Regions from separate parts of the Desulfofundulus thermocisternus DSM 10259 genome, predicted to be linked through region 4. Evidence: riboswitches for the same ligand, from Rfam matches in the RefSeq annotation. Region 4 holds a riboswitch; each other region holds the start of a gene.
What was found. Region 4 has a riboswitch for cyclic di-GMP ahead of BR83_RS15540 (HD-GYP domain-containing protein). Riboswitches for the same ligand answer to the same signal wherever they lie in the genome.

Region 1 (4,564 bases), on a different contig from region 4:
TCCCTCTCCCGGGGAGGAGCCGGCCAGGAAATTACTCTGATGCGTGAATTCAAAAAACCAATCATTGCCGCCATCAATGGTGCGGCAGTAGGCCTGGGGGCAACCATTACCCTGATGTGCGACATAAGGATGGCTGCTGAAAGCGCCACCATATGTTTCCGTTTTACCCAGCTGGGAGTTGTTCCGGAGTTTGCCAGCCCCTACATGCTGCCCAGGATCGTGGGCCTGGGCAGGGCCATGGACCTCTGCCTGACCGCCCGCACCATTACTGCCCGGGAAGCGCTGGAAATGGGCCTGGTGTCCCGGGTGGTCCCTGATGATCAGCTGATGCCGGCGGCCATGGAGCTGGCCAGGGATCTGGCTTCTAAAAAGGAACATGCCATACGCATGACCAGGGAAATGCTGTACCGTCACCTGGATACCGACTTTTGCACTGCGGTGCAACATGATGCGGTGGATTTTATGGAAGCCGTCAGATTGACCTTTGGTGGGAGGTAGAGATAATGCGGACCAGAATTACAGAGCTGCTGGGAATCAAGTATCCGATTATTCAGGGGGGTATGCAGTGGCTTTCCAGGGCCGAATTTGCAGCTGCCGTTTCCAATGCCGGCGGGCTGGGAATTATTACAGCAGCCACGCACCCTACCAAGGAAGCCCTGGTGGAAGAAATCCGCAAGGTAAGGGCTTTAACCGACAAGCCGTTTGGAGTTAATATTTCCATGCTGCCCGAAGTTGGGCCCCGGGATAAGACGGCCGCTTATTTTGAGGCTGTGATTGAGGAAAAGGTGCCCGTGGTGGAAACCTCCGGGCGCAGTCCGGAGGAATATGTTCCCTACTTGAAACAGGCGGGAATTAAGTTGATCCACAAGGTGCCGGCTGTCCGCTATGCTCAAAAGGCCGAGCGGGTGGGGGCAGATGCGGTTACCATCGTGGGATTTGAATGCGGCGGTCATCCCGGCATGGATGACGTAACCACCATGGTTTTAACGCCCAGGACGGTTGATAGCGTATCCATACCGGTTGTTGCCGGCGGCGGTATAGCCGACGCCCGCGGTTTTGTGGCTGCCCTGGCGCTGGGTGCCGAGGGGGTGGTTATGGGTACCAGGTTTGTGGCCACCACAGAATCCCTGGCCCATACCAATTTAAAAGAGTGGATGGTGAAAGCCCGGGAAACGGATACGGTCATCATCCAGCGTTCCATCCGGAATGCTGCCCGGGTAATAAAGAATTCTGCTGCGGAAAAGGTTCTGGAGATGGAGGCCCGTGGAGCAACCCTGGAGGAATTGCTCACCATAATCAGCGGTCAGGTGGGCCGCCGCGCATTGTTTGAGGGTGATCTCGAGGGAGGGACATTTGCCATGGGCCAGTGTGTGGGGCTGGTTTATGAAATCAAACCGGTTAAAGAAGTAATTGAAGAACTGGTCAGCGGGGCCGAAGAAATACTGGCCCGGCTCCAGGGGATGCTGAAGTAATGTTCATAATCTAATCAAATTTGTTAAATTGTTTAACATGCTCTCTTTTATTTATATCTCTTGTTATTAGAAGACCCGGGATACAAAAGCTGTATAATTCGACTAAATTTTCTTGACAGGGAAAAGTTTTGTTGATTTAATAAAAATAAGCACAACATAAGTAGAAATTTAGCCACTCCCAGCGGGCAAACCTGGTGAAAGCCGGGGACGCAAAGCCACAGGTCTAAGGTTTCCGTGGTATCTCCCGGGGACTATGACGGCTGGGTTGCAAGGGAGAAAAGTGCCGCAGGAAAGCATGTGCCTGTCTCCCTGCGGCTTTTTTACTTTAAAGCATGAAAGGGTGGGGGACACTGTCGCAGGGCAAAAACAGTTTACAAAAACTGTTCGCAGAGAGGACAGGTGAAGCGTTTGGTTTTAAAGGTGGGGTGGCCTGCGGTGGGGTTTAATTTGAGCGAGCGTGAGCGGCAGCTGGCCGGTCTATTTCTGCGCTGTCTCGTCCGGGCCAATGAATACGGGCCGGTGGACGTGGGCGCTTTCATTCATTCCTTCCGGGAATACCTGTATGGAAGTTTTGTGCCACCGGAAAAGAAAAAGCCTTTAAGACAATGTAAATGCCTCTACTGTGGCGCGGATTTTTTCACCGAAAAAGAAAACCGGAAATTTTGCAGTGTATTATGCGTGTCGGAGTGGAACAGGAAATACAGGGTTGCGGAGAGAAAATAGCCGGAGGTTTACAGTTAGCACTGGCCGTTTAATTACCCGGTGATGCAGGATATTTGCCAGGGTCCGGAGAAAACACATCGTAGGGAACGGCTTCTTTCCGGAAATCCCTTAAAGGGTTTTTAAGGTAATACCATCAAGCTTTAGTGGATAAAAAAGCCAGTTAGAAGGGAAGCGTTTGCCGTGATTTCCTTAAGGGGACACCACCTGATTTGCCTCCAATTTTATCGTGGAGAAGGATATGATAAGAGATTTGTGGAAAATCTGGAAGGGGTTTTAATGAGGGCTGAAGGGGGCGAAGAAATACTGGTGGTAAGTGGCCCGGACGATATTTGTCGTTCCTGCCCGACGCTCCGGGATAAAGAGTGCGTTTCCTGGCCCGGAGCAGATGCGGAAATAAGGCAGATGGACGCTCAGGCAATGGGGTACCTCGGTGTTGAAACCGGGTCGAAGGTACGCTGGCAGGATATAAAAGCCAGGGTAATGGCTGTCTCCCGGGAGTGGCTGGCCTCCTTCTGTAAGGGTTGCGGGTGGGAAGAAGTTTGCATTGAAAAAAAGAAGAACTGGGGATTGGTTTGAGCTCAAAAGGTACGGGGTTATTGGTCAACTCCGGGCCTAAAGTTAATGATATATTTTATTTATAGACTTTTTAATTATCGGAAAGGGGTTGTGGCTATGAAAGTAACAGAGATGGTTAACTGGAATTACGAACGAAGGTGTCAGAAGGCGGTACAGGCTTTAAATAAGAACGGTTTTACGGCTGTTTTCTGCCCCACCAGGGAGGAGGCGGCCAGCTATATTTTACAGGAAGCCCGGGACGCCCGGACCATCGGCCTGGGTGGTTCCATGACCATAACCGAGCTGGGGGTTTTGGACAAGCTGGCAGGGATGGGGAAAGAATTGCTCATTCACGGGAAGCCCGGCCTTAGTGCCGAGGAAAGCCTGCAAATTATGCGCCGCCAGTTAACCAGCGACCTGTTTCTTTCGGGTACCAACGCCCTTACCCTGTCCGGCTGGCTGGTGAATATTGACATGACGGGTAACAGGGTGGGAGCAATGTTTTTTGGGCCTAAAAAAGTTATTGTGGTGGCCGGGCGAAATAAAATCGTTGAAGATTTGGAGGAAGCAGTAAAACGAATAAAGAGATTTGCTGCTCCCCCCAATGCCATGCGCTTGAAAAAGAACACTCCCTGTGCGAAAACAGGTTTTTGTCAGGACTGCAATTCACCCGACCGCATTTGCCGCGTAATGACTGTAATTGAGAAAAAGCCCAGGTTAACAGATCTGCATGTGCTGGTGGTTAACGAGGATCTGGGGCTTTAAGGCAGGTGAGGGATGTTGCACCTGCCCTTTTGCTTTGGGAACTCCACCATTACGGGTCTTTTTAGCAGGGTATATTTCATGCTAAACTAAAGGCAAAGCTTAATGTTGCAAAGGGGGGATGGTCAGTGCCTGCCAACCTGACTCCCCAGTATCATGCTGCCGAAGAAGCTTTCCGTAACGCCACTACCATAGAGGAAAAAATTGCCGCCCTGGAGGAAATGCTGGCTGTAATTCCCAAGCACAAGGGTACAGAAAAACTTCATGCCGACCTCAAACGCCGGCTCGCCCGCCTGCGGGAGGAGGGGCAGAAGAAAACCAGTGCCGGGAGGCACGATCCCTTTCATGTTGAAAAACAGGGAGCCGGACAGGTGGCCCTGGTAGGTTATCCCAACAGCGGCAAATCAGCTCTGGTGGGGGCTTTAACCAGGGCCAAAGTAAAGGTGGCGGACTACCCGTTTACCACCACCCTGCCCTTTAGCGGTATGATGCCATACGAGGAAATTTATATCCAGCTGGTGGACACCCCGCCCCTTACCGCCGAGGGATTCCCCCCGGGGCTGGCCGGTTTGCTGCGTAACGCCGATGCCCTGCTGCTGGTGATTGATAGTTGTGCCGGTGACTGCCTGGAACAGCTGGAAAATTCCCTGCGGCTGTTAAACGAACGCAAGATTATCCGCAACGAAATTCCCCCGGGGGTCAGGGCCATACCGCCGCACCGCCTGATCATCGCGGCTAATAAAGCCGAACTGCCCCAGGGGAAGGAAAATCTTATGCTTTTGCGTGAATTACTACCCGCCGATCTGGAGGTTATGCCGGTTTCTGCCGCAACAGGTCTCAACCTGGAGCAGCTTAAAACCAGGTTGTTTGCAGTGCTGGAGGTCATTCGTGTTTTTACCAGGGCTCCGGGTAAAGCTCCGGATCTGACCCGTCCCTTCATTTTGCCCCGCGGCAGCACCGTTTTAAATTTAGCAGAAAGTATTCATAAAGATTTCTTAAAGACCCTGCGCGGGGCCCGTATCTGGGGGTCGGCTCGTTTTCCCGGGCAGAAT
Region 2 (4,564 bases), on a different contig from region 4:
CAGGCACAGGGTGGCAAAAGCCCCGCATTTCCGCAGTTCATACCCTGCTACCTTGTTTAACAGGCGCACCGCCTCCAGAGGATGGGGATTGTTGGTAATACAGTCCCGGAGCATCTGCCGGATTGTTTCCATCAGCCGGGCAGCATGGAATCCTTTACCCATTACATCTCCGATAACGGCAAACATGGTTCTTGCATCGCAGGGGATAAACTCAAAAAAATCTCCCCCGACCTGTTCGGCAGGCAAGCAACTCCCACTAACTTCCAAACAGTAAGCCCTCAGTATCCTTTCGTTCCCCGTAATTACTTCTACCATCCTGCTCCTACCTTTCTTCTCCGGCCAGAGCGGTGTCCTGTGCCAGGAGCCCGTCAAGCCCAACCAGCCGCATCACTTCTGCTACGTCGGGCTGCGGCCTCAAAACCAGCATCCGGCCTCCTTTTTGCCGCCATTCGTTGCTAATGTCCAGCAGACTTTTCAAACCAGTTGAATCAACGAAGGAAACCCCCGACAGATCTATTTCCAATGTATGTTCCTTCACTTTCCCAACAGCTTCTTGCATTTGTACCACCGTTTCCATGTCCAGTTCACCATTCAGCACCAGCCGGCAAACTCCCCGGTCAACATAAACATCCACCTTCAGCAACAAAAATCACCCCTTTCACTGGTTTAATCCGGTCAACCCTTCCGCAGGCATAATGCCAAAGTCCAGGATCAAAACGGTACCTGACGATCCTGTATTGAGGTAGAGGCGGTCCGCATAGTAGAGCATCAGAGTAAATCCACATCCCAGTGAATTCTTGGTTGAATAATGTTGCATCAAAGTTGCCCGGGTCAGTTCACTGGTTTTAATTCCCGGACCCCGGTCCTGAACGATAATCCTGACGGTATCCCCTGACTGCCTGGCTTGCCAGCAACCGCCCCCTGCATGTTTGAGAGCATTGGCCAGCGCCTCTGTCAAGCACAAGGCAATCGCGTGCTGCCTGCGGCTGTCGAGAACAGGCAAGGCTTCCCGCATTGCCCGGCGGGCTTCCGGAATATCGCGGGACTGCCGGACCTCACCCCTGGCCAGTTCCATCCCTTCTGAGACCACTTTTTCTATTTCTCCACTACCTACCAGGTACAGACGCCCCCCCGTTACCGCTGCTATGGCCTCCCGGTAAACCTGCATCTCCTGCCGGTGCATCTTTCTTTCCTTTTCAATCACCCCGGTGATGTCTAAAGCCAGCAGCCCTCCGCTCCTGTAGTCGAACGGCACGCAATGAAGGTCAAATACCTTTTTCCCGTCAGCGCTAATGATCACCTCGCGCCGGTGTTCAGCCTGGCGGATAGCCTGGCGCATCAGCTTTTCCGTTTCTTCCATGGGCAGGCCCAGGTCAGCCTGACCCGAAAGGAAACGGAAGCGACCACTTTCATATTTCATCACCACTCCGACCTTGAGGGCATTTATTAGTTCAGATTTTTCCACCTCAGCCAGCAGTTTTTCCCTGACCAGATCCTGAAGGTGCTCCGGCAGGTGCCTGGTAACCTCATATATTAATTCGCCGGTGCTGCCGGCCAATAACTGGTACTCCTCCCTGCTGAGACGGCGGGCAGTCTCCTGCTTCCGGTGGACACACAGGATATCAAATAAATGGACGTTGTTTTTCCCTTTAAAAGATACCCCGGCCACCTCTACCCACAAGTTTTCCTGCAACCTGATTACATACCGTCCTGGAACGGGGGCTTCTGTTTCCAGACCAAACTCCGTGGTACTTAATACCAGAATGCGGGCTGGATACTGTTTCCCATACCCATCTTCCAGCAAGACCCTGACAGGGGACGAAGGCACCCGGCGAAGGGGGCTTGGCTGAATAAAATACTGGCAATCCACACAAGCACGGTCCGGTTCTTTCTGAGCGCATTCAAGACACCGTCGCATTTTTCACCATCCTTCTGCCTCTCAGCCCACAAAACGGACATTCTCCCTGCGGATCGGGGTGAAGAACCAGAACTGACAGCGGCCGCTGTACCAATCTATTCCACTGTTAGTGCCAGAACAGTACCAAACAGGGCGTTGAATATGCCTCCCCTGAAACCGAAAGCATAACCCAGCAGGATGGCCGGAATGACGTAGGCGTACCATACGGCGTTGCTGAAAACCCCCTGCCTGCACAGCAGGAGTTCATAAATTACCGGCAGCGCATAAAATACCGCGCAGCAGGTGCCGAGCAGGAAATAATGTTTTGACAGAAAACGAACGATACTTTTTCTCCTGCCGCTCATCAGGTAGTCGTCAGCACCTCCCGGTCCCGCTTCCGGAACGGCACCTCCAACTTGCTGCCGGAAACATCAAGGTTGAAAAACGCTTCCACCACCCGCGGGTCAAACTGCGTGCCCGCACAGCGGTAGATTTCCTCCAGTGCCTCACGGGTAGACATGGCCGGCCTGTACACCCGGTGCGAGGTCATGGCGTCGTAGCTGTCGGCAACCGTTAGGATACGCGCCCCCAGGGGGATGTCTTCCCCTTTCAGACCGTACGGATAACCCCGGCCGTCGTAACGCTCATGGTGGTAAAGCATCAGGAGGTTGATATCCTTCAATTGAGGTATGTAAGAGAGAATCTGAAAACTGTAGACCGGGTGTTTTTTTATTTCTTCCCATTCCTCCCCGGTGAGCTTGTCCGGCTTGAAGAGAATTCTGCCGGGAACTGCCATCTTGCCCAGGTCATGGAGTAAACCGGCCACATATATCATTTTCTGATCATTTTCGTTCATCCCAAGCTCTCTTGCCAGCATCACAGCCAGGGAAGCTACCCGTTCCGAATGGCGCGAAACCCCTTCCAGCCGGGCTTCCAGCATCCGGAAAAGAGCCCGGACAAGATGCGTTAATGAATCCACGATATCACCTCAAAATGGGAACATGGGCAGGAGAATGCAGCGGCAAAACAGGAAGGAACTAACTGGAGATAAATAAAGGAGGGGAGCGCAGTGAGGGGATAATAGCGTTATCTGTTAATATCACCATTACATGGCATATAAGGCAGAGATTACCCCCCCCCCCGAACGTATGTACGTAATGTTATAGTTTGTCCAACCATAACAAAGCCCCCATTCCATAAGCCCTTTGTAATACGTCAATTTGTTAATGATAAATTCAGGTTCATCTTCCAGGGTCCAAAGTAAAAAGCTACAGGGAGAAAAGCATCTGCCCTGTAGCTACTTTTCTCCCCTGCAACCCAGCCGTCATAGCTCCCCACCCAGGTGTTTTGCGGGGAACCTTAGACCTGCGGCTTTGCGTCCCCGGCTTTCGCACGGGTTTGCCCTCCGGGAGTGAATTTATTTGCTGTTTATCTACTTATTTTAGAACTAATTCTATTGAATCAGCATAATTTTCCTGTGTCAAGCAAATAATGCAACTTTATGTCGAGTCCATGTCAAAAAGCAGATATCCACCAATGCAGTATTTTTCACAAACAGATGACAGTTACAGGTATCCTGAATGGTATAGTAAAGAGCGTAAGCGTAAAATACCCCCCCCTTGCATTCAAGGTGGGGGCTAAAACAAGCTAATTATTCATCTCCCCTGCTATGAGCACGTTGTCAGGCGTTACTACGGGATAGTTGATAAGCCCGTTTTCCGCTATATCCCCCGCCAGTTCCTCAAGGTTGCCCATGTCTTTCCGGACGCGGTCGATAATTTTGATGTCGGCAATTCTAACTCTTCGAACTTTATCCAAGCCGAACACCTCCATGAAAACCAGCTTCTAGGTACGCCAGCATTTCCGCTACCTGTTTATTCACCGCATCGTAACTCACCCGGACGATCGACAGGCCGTACTTCTCGGCCATGTCAACCTCTTCTCTGATGAAAAAGTCCATCACGCTTCGCCCCCGGAAAAAGAAAAAGCCCGGCACTGAACCGGGCAAAAAATGGGAAGAGGGGAGGCTTCTGAAAAAAGCCAGCCCGCCGCCCATCCGGGCCGGGGCTTTATGCCCAACTGACCGTCGCGGGCGGGCCAGCGTAAGTTTTATATAAGCACAATAGTGTTATTTTTACTTTTACCATCTTCCAAGATTATTACTCTTATACATTTAACGCGGCACTACTCCGAGGCACCGCGCTATTAAAAGCACCGTCCCGAGCCACAGGGCCGGGCGAAGGAACCACGTTTCCACGCGCGAGCCGGTCTCGAAGGTGAACGGCCACGGCAGTACTTCCCTCAATGACCACCTCCTCCCGAAAGACCACGTCCACCATACCCCCTGGGGGTTGAAGGAATCCAGCACCAGGTGGCTCGTCTCGGCGAGATACCCGGTAATGCGCCGGATCCTGCGGATGGGGGATTCCTCGTAGGTCTTGACTTCTATTTCGTCCCCGCAGTCGGTTAAAACAATTTTGGCAATGCTCTTTCTCTGCCGGGCAAAGGTTTCTTTCTCTTCGGCTATCAGCCGGTCCACGAGTTCCTGTTCAATGGTACCGTTGACGATTATTTGCAACACAAGCACCTCCCAACAGAAAAAGCGAAGATAATATTCTGTCTTTATGAATCCAAATTATCTGTTATAATTAATTGTAGGGTGATTGA
Region 3 (4,564 bases), on a different contig from region 4:
AAGTATAACCTGAAGACCGAGATGGTGGTTCACTTGACTGACGGTAACGGCACCATTTCTTCTTTGTTAAAAGATGAGGCTTCCATGACGAGGGCGGTTAGTGGTATAATGAGAGAAGCGGTACTATACCAAGGAGTAAACCTGGACTTTGAGGGTTTGGGCTACCGAGATGACGGTGAGCAGTTAAAGGCCGTGCAGGAGGCCTTTACCAAGTTTGTCCGCCTCTTAGCGGAACAGGTGAGGACCGGCAACCTCACACTGACCCTCACCTCACTCTCCACGCTCCCAACAGCGCATATCAGGGTTACAATTACAAGGCACTGGGAGAATTAGCCGACCGGATTATCATCATGGCCTACGACTACGGCTCCACGCCGGAGCCGGTAAGCCTTGTCACGCAAGCTGTGGAGATGGCCAAGGCTCTTGTCCCGCCGGAAAAACTGGTACTTGGTATTTCTGCTGCCTCGGAAACACCGGAAAGCATTCTAACCAAATTGGGTATCGCTAAGCGGTACAGACTTGACGGTATCGCCATCTGGCGGTTAGGTCTGGTAACCGGTGAAATATGGGACGCATTGAGGTCTACCGTAATACCGAGGAGGCAACTCCGTAGTGCGAGCAGCGGAACGTAGTCAGTGGCTACGTCTATGCTTTATGGAGAAAAATGTCAAGGGAGGTTTTGTCATGAAGAAGAAGTGGTTGTTATTCCTTTTGCTTGTGGTACTTCTGATAGCCATTTTACCAAGCAGTGTTATGGCAGCCCAACCAATTACTGTAACTTTTAACGGTGAGCAGCTCCAGTTTGATGTCCCGCCACTTCTTGAAAACGGACGGGTACTGGTACCACTTCGAGCTATTTTTAAGGCGTTAGATGCCACCGTAAATTGGGACGGTACTACTGGTACAGTAACGGTAACTCAAGGCAATAATCTTGTCAAACTAACCGTTGGTAAAAGCACGGCCTTCAAAAATGGAGTTACAATAGAACTTGACGTACCACCTAAGGTAGTAGAAGGAAGAACATTAGTACCTGTAAGGTTCGTTTCAGAAGCAATGGGAGCAAATGTACGGTGGGACGCAGAAAAGAACGAGGTTATAATTGCCTATTTGAAGGGTTTATTGTCCAATTCGGCTTTTAGAATAAAGAGTTTCGTTGAGTGGGCCGAGGCAATTTATAGTGGCGAACCTAATCCTGAGTCTGCCAATAAATGGATAGCAGAGCAAAATAGACAAGTTGAAGGATCATATAAAGCTATCCAGAATCATTATCAGTTTTTCAGAAAGCAATGGGGTAATCAAATAAATAACGATAGTTTATTGCAGGCAGTTGACAATAATTATCAGCAAGCCGTTAAGTATATGAGTTACCATACAGTAGTTAACGCTATTATTTTTGACCATCCTGATGCCTCCGATCAACTTCAAAAGATAGCTGAAGCTTTCCTGGAATGGTCAAAGTTGGATATAAGATAAATACCGCAAAAAGATTCCTGATAAACAAAGGAGAGCGCACCATATTAACGGTGCGCTGGGAGTTTTTAACGGATGTCAAGGTTTATATTCTCGTTGTAATAAGCATTATAGGTAGTTACTGATATCCACGGTTGCCCAGAAGGACTCGTTTCATTTGTTGCTACGCAGTTAGAAGGAGTCGCATTAACAAAAGTGGTAGGCGTTCCAACTAGCGTGGTTGTCCACCGGTTATTGTTAGCGTTAGCCGAGCCCCCAGAAGGTACCAATAAGGTGGAGACACGTCGAACTTTTTGTCCAGAACCGTCGTATCTAATTCCATTAACTGTAAACTCGTTATAATATAAAAGTGTACCGCTAGAACTATAGACATAGCATTTAATATAGCCGTCTTCAGCAGCAATTAATAGCCTATATGTCGAACCTGGACTAAAGGTATAACCTGATATCCACTGCCAATCGCTCCCACCTACATAAATACTACGGTAGATACCATATTGTGTACTATAGCCTTCAGATGGTTTTAATCCAAAACCAAATTCAAAGTCGAAGGTTGAGCCATCACAGCCGAGGTATTCATACAATGCAGCACCTGTTCCCAGAGCTACGTCACTCAGTGACGGTAAAGTAATTGTTGCCTCGATTTTCCGATAACCAGTCGAGGAAGTCTTTATCCTGCGGTAAGCATAGTCATAGGGCATAAATGTTCCCTCCTAACTTAAAGATTTACGAAACAAGACATTCTACTTCCGCCTCTGGGTATGGGGTCGTCCGTCCTGGATGAGGCTCTACTTGGCGGTGGGCTCGTCCAGGACAAAATGTTTTCTCAACTTTTTCAGCGCTCGCTCTTTCATCTGGTGCACTGCGGGTTGTGACATTCCGAGTTCTGCAGCTACCTCCTGCTCTGTGTGTCCCTCCAGGATCGTTGCCTTGATGACCTTCTGCTGCTGCGGCGTTAGCAACGAGAGGGCTTCCTGGAGGAATAGCGAATCCTCTACTGCGGTAAGGGTGTCACATATGGCGGCTACGGTATCGAGCCTCTCTGTTTCTTCATCTTCGGCGTCTTGGCTGAATAGGTCGTTGAGGATTAGCAGTTCGCGCTCCCGTAGCCGTTTTTGCTTTTTCGCTAGCCTGATAGCCTCGTGACGCAGGCCGGTTATAAACCAGGCCATAATCCGGGCTTCTTCAAGGTCATCTTCACAGGCGTCAGGTGTAGGAAGCCATCACTGTCCACCTCCTTTCAGCTTGTCTATCCTGCCCTCTACTTCATAAAGAGAAAATAGGGGGTCATTTTAATAACCCCCTACCGAAAAAATTTTTTGAGTTACTCTTAGTAACCGCTCTTACGTGAGAAGTATCGATTCAGCTCATCCCTACCCCACGTGGTATTTGGCTGGTAGCGGTAAACGGCTTCTATTATCCAAGTCACCAAATCGGAGCAGGCTTCCTCGTAACCTAGTTGACGGCTGTATTTCTTGACGATGGGAATGAAACGTTTAACGACCTGGGTCATAGCTTCCTCATTACCACTCTTCGCCAGGTCAATCAGTTCTCGGAGCTTTGGCTTTCTTTGCAAATGGTATCACCCTCTTCTAGAGACAAAAAGACCTACCACACCTTGGCAGAGGGCAGGTCTTAGACTTCTAGAGCAGCGGCAGCCAGGCTGTCATAGTGCCTGTGGGCACCTTAGACCCTGTAGCTTTACGTCCCCATTTTTCAATGGGTTTGCCTTTAACGCCAAAGTATTTAGTTTTCGTCAAAGAGCGCGGAACCCTCACCTCCCTCAACCTGTCTATTTAATAAGACGAATGGTGGGTTAAAATAGTTCCATATACTGGCAAGGAACTCATCGTCTTTTTCAGACACCTTTCGTCAAAAAATCTTTCGGTTTGATGAAAGGGTGAATAACTTGTCCATCCCGTGAATATGATGGTAATAGATATGGGATTTTTTTACCAAAATTGGCCGTAGAATATTGTAGAAAAATTTGGAAGCCCTCTTTTAAGTTCCTAACATACATCCTATAATAATAACATAGGAGGTGAAATCTGGTGAATAAGTTACTTACTACCAATGAAGCGGCTGAAATTCTCGGAATTTCGCCCATTGCGGTCGCTAATCTCCTCCGAGACAAGAAACTGCCGGGTATCAAGAGACGAGGCCCGGATGGAATTGACCGCTGGTTCATCAGACGAGAAGATGTTGCGCTCTACTGCGCTGAACTAGCTATTTTCAACATGCTCCAGAAGAGAGCTAGGGAGCAGCCTGTGGAAGAAGGTGTCCCATTGTGACTAAGGCTGTAGGCTACATTAGAGTAAGTACAGAAGAACAGACTCAGCACGGCTACTCTCTTGAAGCTCAGGCCCAAGCAATCAAGAAATACTGTGAGCTTCAAGGATGGGAGCTTGTAAGGATTTACCGGGATGACGGCTACAGCGGTGCTTCTATGGAGAGGCCTGAATTGCAGCAATTACTCGAAGACATTCACTTTGGAAAGTTCGATGTCGTAGTTGTCTGGAAGCTAGATAGGTTGAGCCGCAACTTAAAAGATACCCTCTACCTCCTCGATGACGCCTTTGAGAAGAACGGGATAGGTTTCACCAGCATACAGGAACAGTTTGATACTACCACAGCTATTGGAAAAGCTGTAATGCAGATAATTGCTTTTTTCGCTCAACTGGAAAGAGAAATGATTACCGAAAGGATGAAGATGGGAAAGTACCAAAAGGCACGGTTGGGTCAGTTCCCGGGTGGTCATGTCCTATACGGCTACAGGAAAAACCCAGTGACCGGAGAGTTCGAGATTAATGAGGAAGAAGCAAGAATTGTCAGGCTGATTTATCATTGGTACGTTTACGGTGACGAAACAGGAAAACCACTGGGAATGGAGGCTATTGCTGATAAGTTAACACAGATGGGTGTCCTTCCTCCTTCCGCTGTCCGTGGAGTTCGTGTCGGAGTCAGAGGAAAGAGAGGCCAAAAAGGGGAATACGTCAAGCACTGGTCAAACGCTACTGTCAGACAGATTCTTACTCATCAGGCATACATAGGTAAGAACTACTTTGACAGGGATGGTAAGAATGCCGAACCAGAC
Region 4 (4,564 bases):
CAGGCCACCGTGAACATGGTTATCGTCAACACAGACAAGGCCATTGCCGGTGACCTCACCGGAAAGATTGAGGACCGCCATTTCGGCTGGGGAGAAATAAACAGGCTGGTAACAAATATCCGCAAGGTTTTAAAAGGCGTGCACAAGTGGTTTGGCCTGGTGCGGGAGTATTCGGAGCGGCTGACCGCCGCCACCGCCCAGATCACTTCCGGCACGGAGCAAATCAGCACCGGCAGCCAGGAACAGGCCGGGCAGGTACAGAAACTTCTGCAGGAAATTGAGAACCTGGCCCAATCGGCCCGGCAGTCGGCGGAAAAAGCCCGGCAAACGGCAGATGTGGCCCGGGAGACAGACCTGACCGCCCGGCAGGGTGGTCAAGCGGTGGACAGGGTTATCGAAAGCATGAATCTGATCCATGAAAAGATCAAAACCCTGGATGAAAGTTCCGCCCGCATCGGCCAGTTCGTTCAGGTGATTGAAGATATCGCCGCCCAGACCAACCTCCTGGCCTTAAACGCAGCCATTGAAGCAGCCCGGGCAGGAGAGCACGGCCGGGGGTTCGCGGTGGTGGCCCAGGAGGTGCGCGAACTGGCGGAAAACTCCGCCCGCGCCACCCGGGAAATCACCCAGCTGGTGGCCGGCATCCAGGGAGCCGCGGGGGAAAGCGTGGCGGCGGTAGAGCGGGGCCTGCAGGTTACCGGGGAAGTTCAGGAAGCTTTCCGGAACATCGTATCCCAGATCGAACGCACCGTGGAGAGCATCGAGGAGCTGGCTTCCGCCTCCCAGGAACAGGCGGCCAGCACGGAGCAGATGGTGGGGGGAGTGGAAGCCATTGCGGCTGTCGCCGAACAGGCGGCTGCCAGCTGCCAGGAGACGGCCGCCATTACCGGCGAGCTGTCCGGCCTGGCCGACAGGCTGAAATCCGTGGCCGAGATCTGGAAATTCAACCAGGACGGAGGGGAAGACAAACGCAAGGGCGGGCCTCACGTTGATGCGCAGGAGCATAAAAACGGTGCGGCATAAGCAAAAGGCCCGGAATGCCGGGGGCCGGCGGGATCTCCCACACCGGAACGAGCACCAATGCGGCCCCGGGTTTACCCTTTTAAGTCCCGGCCTTTCGATCCGGCCTTTTCCGGGGAGAGTGCAATTGTTAACGCCCGGAGATCAGGCTGCCGGAGGGAACACTCGACCCCGCCGCGGGCTGCCTGACGGCAGAACACCTCCACCACGTGCGGGTCAAACTGGGTGCCCGCACAGCGGTACAGCTCCTGCAGGGCTTCGGAGCCGGATTTTGCCGGCCTGTATACCCGGTGCGAGGTCATGGCGTCGTAGCTGTCCGCCACCGCCAGGATACGTGCTCCCAGGGGGATTTCTTCCCCTTTCAGCCCCGCGGGGTAGCCCCGGCCGTCGTAACGCTCATGGTGGTAGAGTACCAGGCGGCTGACGGTTCCCATTTCTGGAATGGGGGAGAGAACGTTAAAGCTGTACACCGGGTGGTTCTTCATCTCCTCCCACTCTTCACCCGTGAGCCTGCCCGGTTTGAAGAGAATACCGCCCGGCACCCCCATTTTGCCAATATCGTGGAGCAGGCCGGCAGTATAAATTATTTTTTGTTCTTCCTCCCCCATCCCCAGCCAGTCCGCCAGCAGTGCGGCCAGGGAAGCCACCCGCCCCGAGTGAAGCCAGACAACTTTCAACCGGGCCTCCAGCATCCTGTACAGTGCTCCAACCACATGCACCAGGGAATCCACCGGGATCACCCCAAAGAAGTTTTTCAACTGACTGCTCAGGTAAAACAAAAGCTACAGGGAGAAAAGTACTTTCCCTGTAGCCACTTTTCTCCCCTGCAGCCCAGCCGTCATAGTTCTCCGCATATAGCGTTCTGCGGGAAACCTTAGACCTGTGGCTTTGCGTCCCCGGCTTTCGCGCGGGTTTGCCCTCCGGGAGCCGTTTGATGCCCCTCCGGTTTTGCATCTTTGCGGTTGAGACCTTTTTTAGATCTTAAACTCGTTGGCCGCTGACTGCAGCCTGGCCGCAATCTCCGCCAGCTCCTGGGTGGCCCCGGCCACCTGCTGGATGGTGGAGGTCACCTGCTCGTAGCTGGCAGATAGCTGCTCTACCCCCTCACCGGTCTGCCTGGCGCCTTCGATGATTTCTTCCACCAGCTCGATGTTTTTCCCAACGGCATCAATAATATCATCAAGAGCCTCGCCTGCCCGGGAGGCCAGGGCCACGCCTTCCTGTACTTCGGCAGAGCCGTGCTCCATGGCTGCTACGGCCGCTTCCACCCCCGCCTGGATCTGGCTGACCAACCGGCTTATCTCCCCGGCGGCTCCAGCCGATTGTTCGGCCAGCTTCCTTACCTCTTCCGCCACCACAGCAAAACCGCGGCCCTGCTCGCCGGCCCGGGCCGCTTCGATGGCTGCGTTCAGGGCCAGCAGGTTGGTCTGGTCGGCTATGCCGGTGATGACGCCGGTAATGTTACCGATGCGTGCCGAGAGCTCGCCCAGGCTCCGGATGGACTCGCCCATGCGCTCGGCAGAAGCAGCAATGGAGTGGATCTTACCGATTGTCTCTTTCACCGTCTTTCCGCCGCTTTCGGCCACGGCAACCACCTTCTTCGACTCACTGGAGGTGCGGCTGGCATTCTCCAGGCTCTTTTCCGCCGTTGCGGCCACCTCGCTGGTGGTACTGGCCAGTTCTTCCACGGTTGCGCTGACCTGCTGGGTGGAAGCAGCCAGCTCCTCGCTGTGGGCAGCCAGGGTTTGAGCCTCCCTGACCAGGCCTGAAAGCAGTTTTCTTACACTATCCTGCAGCCGGTCCACGGCCAGGGCCAGCTTTCCTATCTCGTCCTTCATACGCAGGATTTTTTCCGGCACCGGCCGGGTAAAGTCACCGCTGGCTATGAGCCCCAGATGGTCCACCATTTGCACCAGGGGTGAGGTAATTCTGCCGGCCATCATTAAGGTCAGCCCCAGGGCAACAAGAATAATCAGCAGCGATAAAAGTAACATGGTATCCTTTAACACCGCTACCCTCTCCAGAACCTCGGCAGTGGGAACATTGATGCCCACAGACCAGCCGGTAGATTTAATGGGGGCAAATCCCACAAACCTTTCCTGCCCCTGGAAGACGTACCGCCCCACGCCTTCCTCCCCTTTCGCCATCCGGGAAACCACCGCTGCCAGCTCCTTCAGGGAGGAGTCGGTTCTGGCCTGCTCGATGAAATTCTCCTGGGCTGCCACCCGGGTAAATTCCTTATGGGCTATGACCTTGCCTGTGTTGTCCACGGCAAAACCGTAACCCGTGCGCCCGTAATTGATGGAAGAAACCAAAGTGCTCATCTTGCTGCCATCCATAACCCCGATAACCGCGCCGTTTACCTCTCCAGTGGCATAATGGCGAACCGGAGCGGAAAAAACAAAGACCACAGCATTATCCAGCCTGCTGACCAGCGTGCTGGAAACGGCGGTCTTTCCTTCCAGGGCCGCTTTGAAATAATCCCGGTCGGCAACCCTGGCCTTACTGCCATCGCTGAAGAAAGCATTTCCTTCCCTGTCGGCAATGCCCAGTTGTTTGAAGCCCAGGCTTTCCGCCCTTTTCCACTCCTCGCGCAGGGCCTGCAGTTTTTCCTCCAGAGTGGCCTCCCGGCCACCCCACCTGCCGCGGATGACGTTCCTGCTGGCTATGCTTTCAACCGCATATATTCGCGCCTGGATACGGTTGTCCAGTGTTTCGGCAGCCTGCCTGGCCGTCTTAAGCAGGGCCTCCTGGCTCTGTTCCTGCAGGGCCTGTTCGGCGTAATGCTCGCTCACCAGCCCCAGCACCAGGCAACCCATGAGCACTATAAAGCCGAAGAAAACAGCCATTCTGATCCGCAGGCTTCCCGCAAGCTGTCCCGTAAGTCTTCCCTTCATCCCTGTCTGCAGCCGCCCCTGCACCGTGACGGCAAGCAGGAACAGCGCCGCCAATCCTCCTTCCTTACAATTTTGCTTCTTCAGGCAGTAACCGGAACCGGCAGATCCCGTTTAAGGGTATAGAAACAACCGTTCCCCGGTCTTAAACTTCTATATTTTTATTTCGGCATAATTCAGGGTTACTTGAGCCCGCTGCCAGAGCTTATAGCCTTTTTTTAAACCATAAAAATAGCCGGCAGTTGTGACGGCCGGCTTTAAATAAAACGCTAAAATAATTTTAGTTGCTGGTGCCCTAAACCACCAGCTCATCGGCCAGCTTCTTTAGCCGCGCGGATACCGCCGTCAGCTCATTCACCGAAGCGTTGATTTCCTGCGACGAAGCGGCCTGCTCCTGCACCGCGGCAGACAACTGGGTAATTGAATCCGTCAGCTCCAGAACGGACTGCTGCACCTCCTGCAGGGTCTCCAGGATTTCCCTGGCCGAGCGCTGGGTATCCTGGGATAACTTGCGTATTTCCCCGGCCACCACGTTGAAACCCCGCCCGGCATCGCCCACCCGGGCCGCTTCGATGGCCGCGTTCAACCCCAGCAGGTGGGTTTGCTCGGCAATTTCCTCGATGAGGTTGACAATGCCGTCGGTTTTCTTG

Region 1: it holds a riboswitch for cyclic di-GMP, as region 4 does, so the genes downstream of both, BR83_RS0101500 (hypothetical protein) here and BR83_RS15540 (HD-GYP domain-containing protein) in region 4, are expected to answer to the same signal.
Region 2: it holds a riboswitch for cyclic di-GMP, as region 4 does, so the genes downstream of both, BR83_RS16190 (HD-GYP domain-containing protein) here and BR83_RS15540 (HD-GYP domain-containing protein) in region 4, are expected to answer to the same signal.
Region 3: it holds a riboswitch for cyclic di-GMP, as region 4 does, so the genes downstream of both, BR83_RS17900 (helix-turn-helix domain-containing protein) here and BR83_RS15540 (HD-GYP domain-containing protein) in region 4, are expected to answer to the same signal.

The regions. Positions count from the first base shown of each region.
Region 1 is NZ_JMLG01000001.1:274,928-279,491, reverse strand. It holds gene BR83_RS14700 (enoyl-CoA hydratase/isomerase family protein) at 1-498, shown strand, start outside; gene BR83_RS0101505 (NAD(P)H-dependent flavin oxidoreductase) at 504-1,472, shown strand; cyclic di-GMP riboswitch class I at 1,647-1,745, shown strand; gene BR83_RS0101500 (hypothetical protein) at 1,872-2,195, shown strand; gene BR83_RS0101495 (DUF1284 domain-containing protein) at 2,376-2,771, shown strand; gene BR83_RS0101490 (lactate utilization protein) at 2,868-3,515, shown strand; gene BR83_RS0101485 (GTPase) at 3,641-4,564, shown strand, end outside.
Region 2 is NZ_KK365995.1:29,400-33,963, reverse strand. It holds gene BR83_RS0114255 (PP2C family protein-serine/threonine phosphatase) at 1-315, opposite strand, end outside; gene BR83_RS0114250 (STAS domain-containing protein) at 323-634, opposite strand; gene BR83_RS0114245 (ATP-binding protein) at 659-1,681, opposite strand; gene BR83_RS0114240 (hypothetical protein) at 2,014-2,262, opposite strand; gene BR83_RS16190 (HD-GYP domain-containing protein) at 2,262-2,876, opposite strand; cyclic di-GMP riboswitch class I at 3,206-3,310, opposite strand; gene BR83_RS17040 (ParB N-terminal domain-containing protein) at 3,545-3,715, opposite strand; gene BR83_RS17255 (hypothetical protein) at 3,708-3,857, opposite strand; gene BR83_RS16530 (hypothetical protein) at 4,071-4,475, opposite strand.
Region 3 is NZ_JMLG01000041.1:578-5,141, reverse strand. It holds partial or broken gene BR83_RS16130 (glycosyl hydrolase family 18 protein) at 1-632, shown strand, start outside; gene BR83_RS0113890 (copper amine oxidase N-terminal domain-containing protein) at 685-1,473, shown strand; gene BR83_RS17235 (hypothetical protein) at 1,539-2,171, opposite strand; gene BR83_RS16125 (sigma-70 family RNA polymerase sigma factor) at 2,259-2,642, opposite strand; gene BR83_RS17900 (helix-turn-helix domain-containing protein) at 2,801-3,046, opposite strand; cyclic di-GMP riboswitch class I at 3,121-3,210, opposite strand; gene BR83_RS0113875 (helix-turn-helix domain-containing protein) at 3,522-3,761, shown strand; gene BR83_RS16515 (recombinase family protein) at 3,758-4,564, shown strand, end outside.
Region 4 is NZ_JMLG01000010.1:45,894-50,457, reverse strand. It holds gene BR83_RS15545 (methyl-accepting chemotaxis protein) at 1-1,023, shown strand, start outside; gene BR83_RS15540 (HD-GYP domain-containing protein) at 1,095-1,751, opposite strand; cyclic di-GMP riboswitch class I at 1,843-1,948, opposite strand; gene BR83_RS0109195 (methyl-accepting chemotaxis protein) at 1,995-3,971, opposite strand; gene BR83_RS0109185 (methyl-accepting chemotaxis protein) at 4,210-4,564, opposite strand, start outside.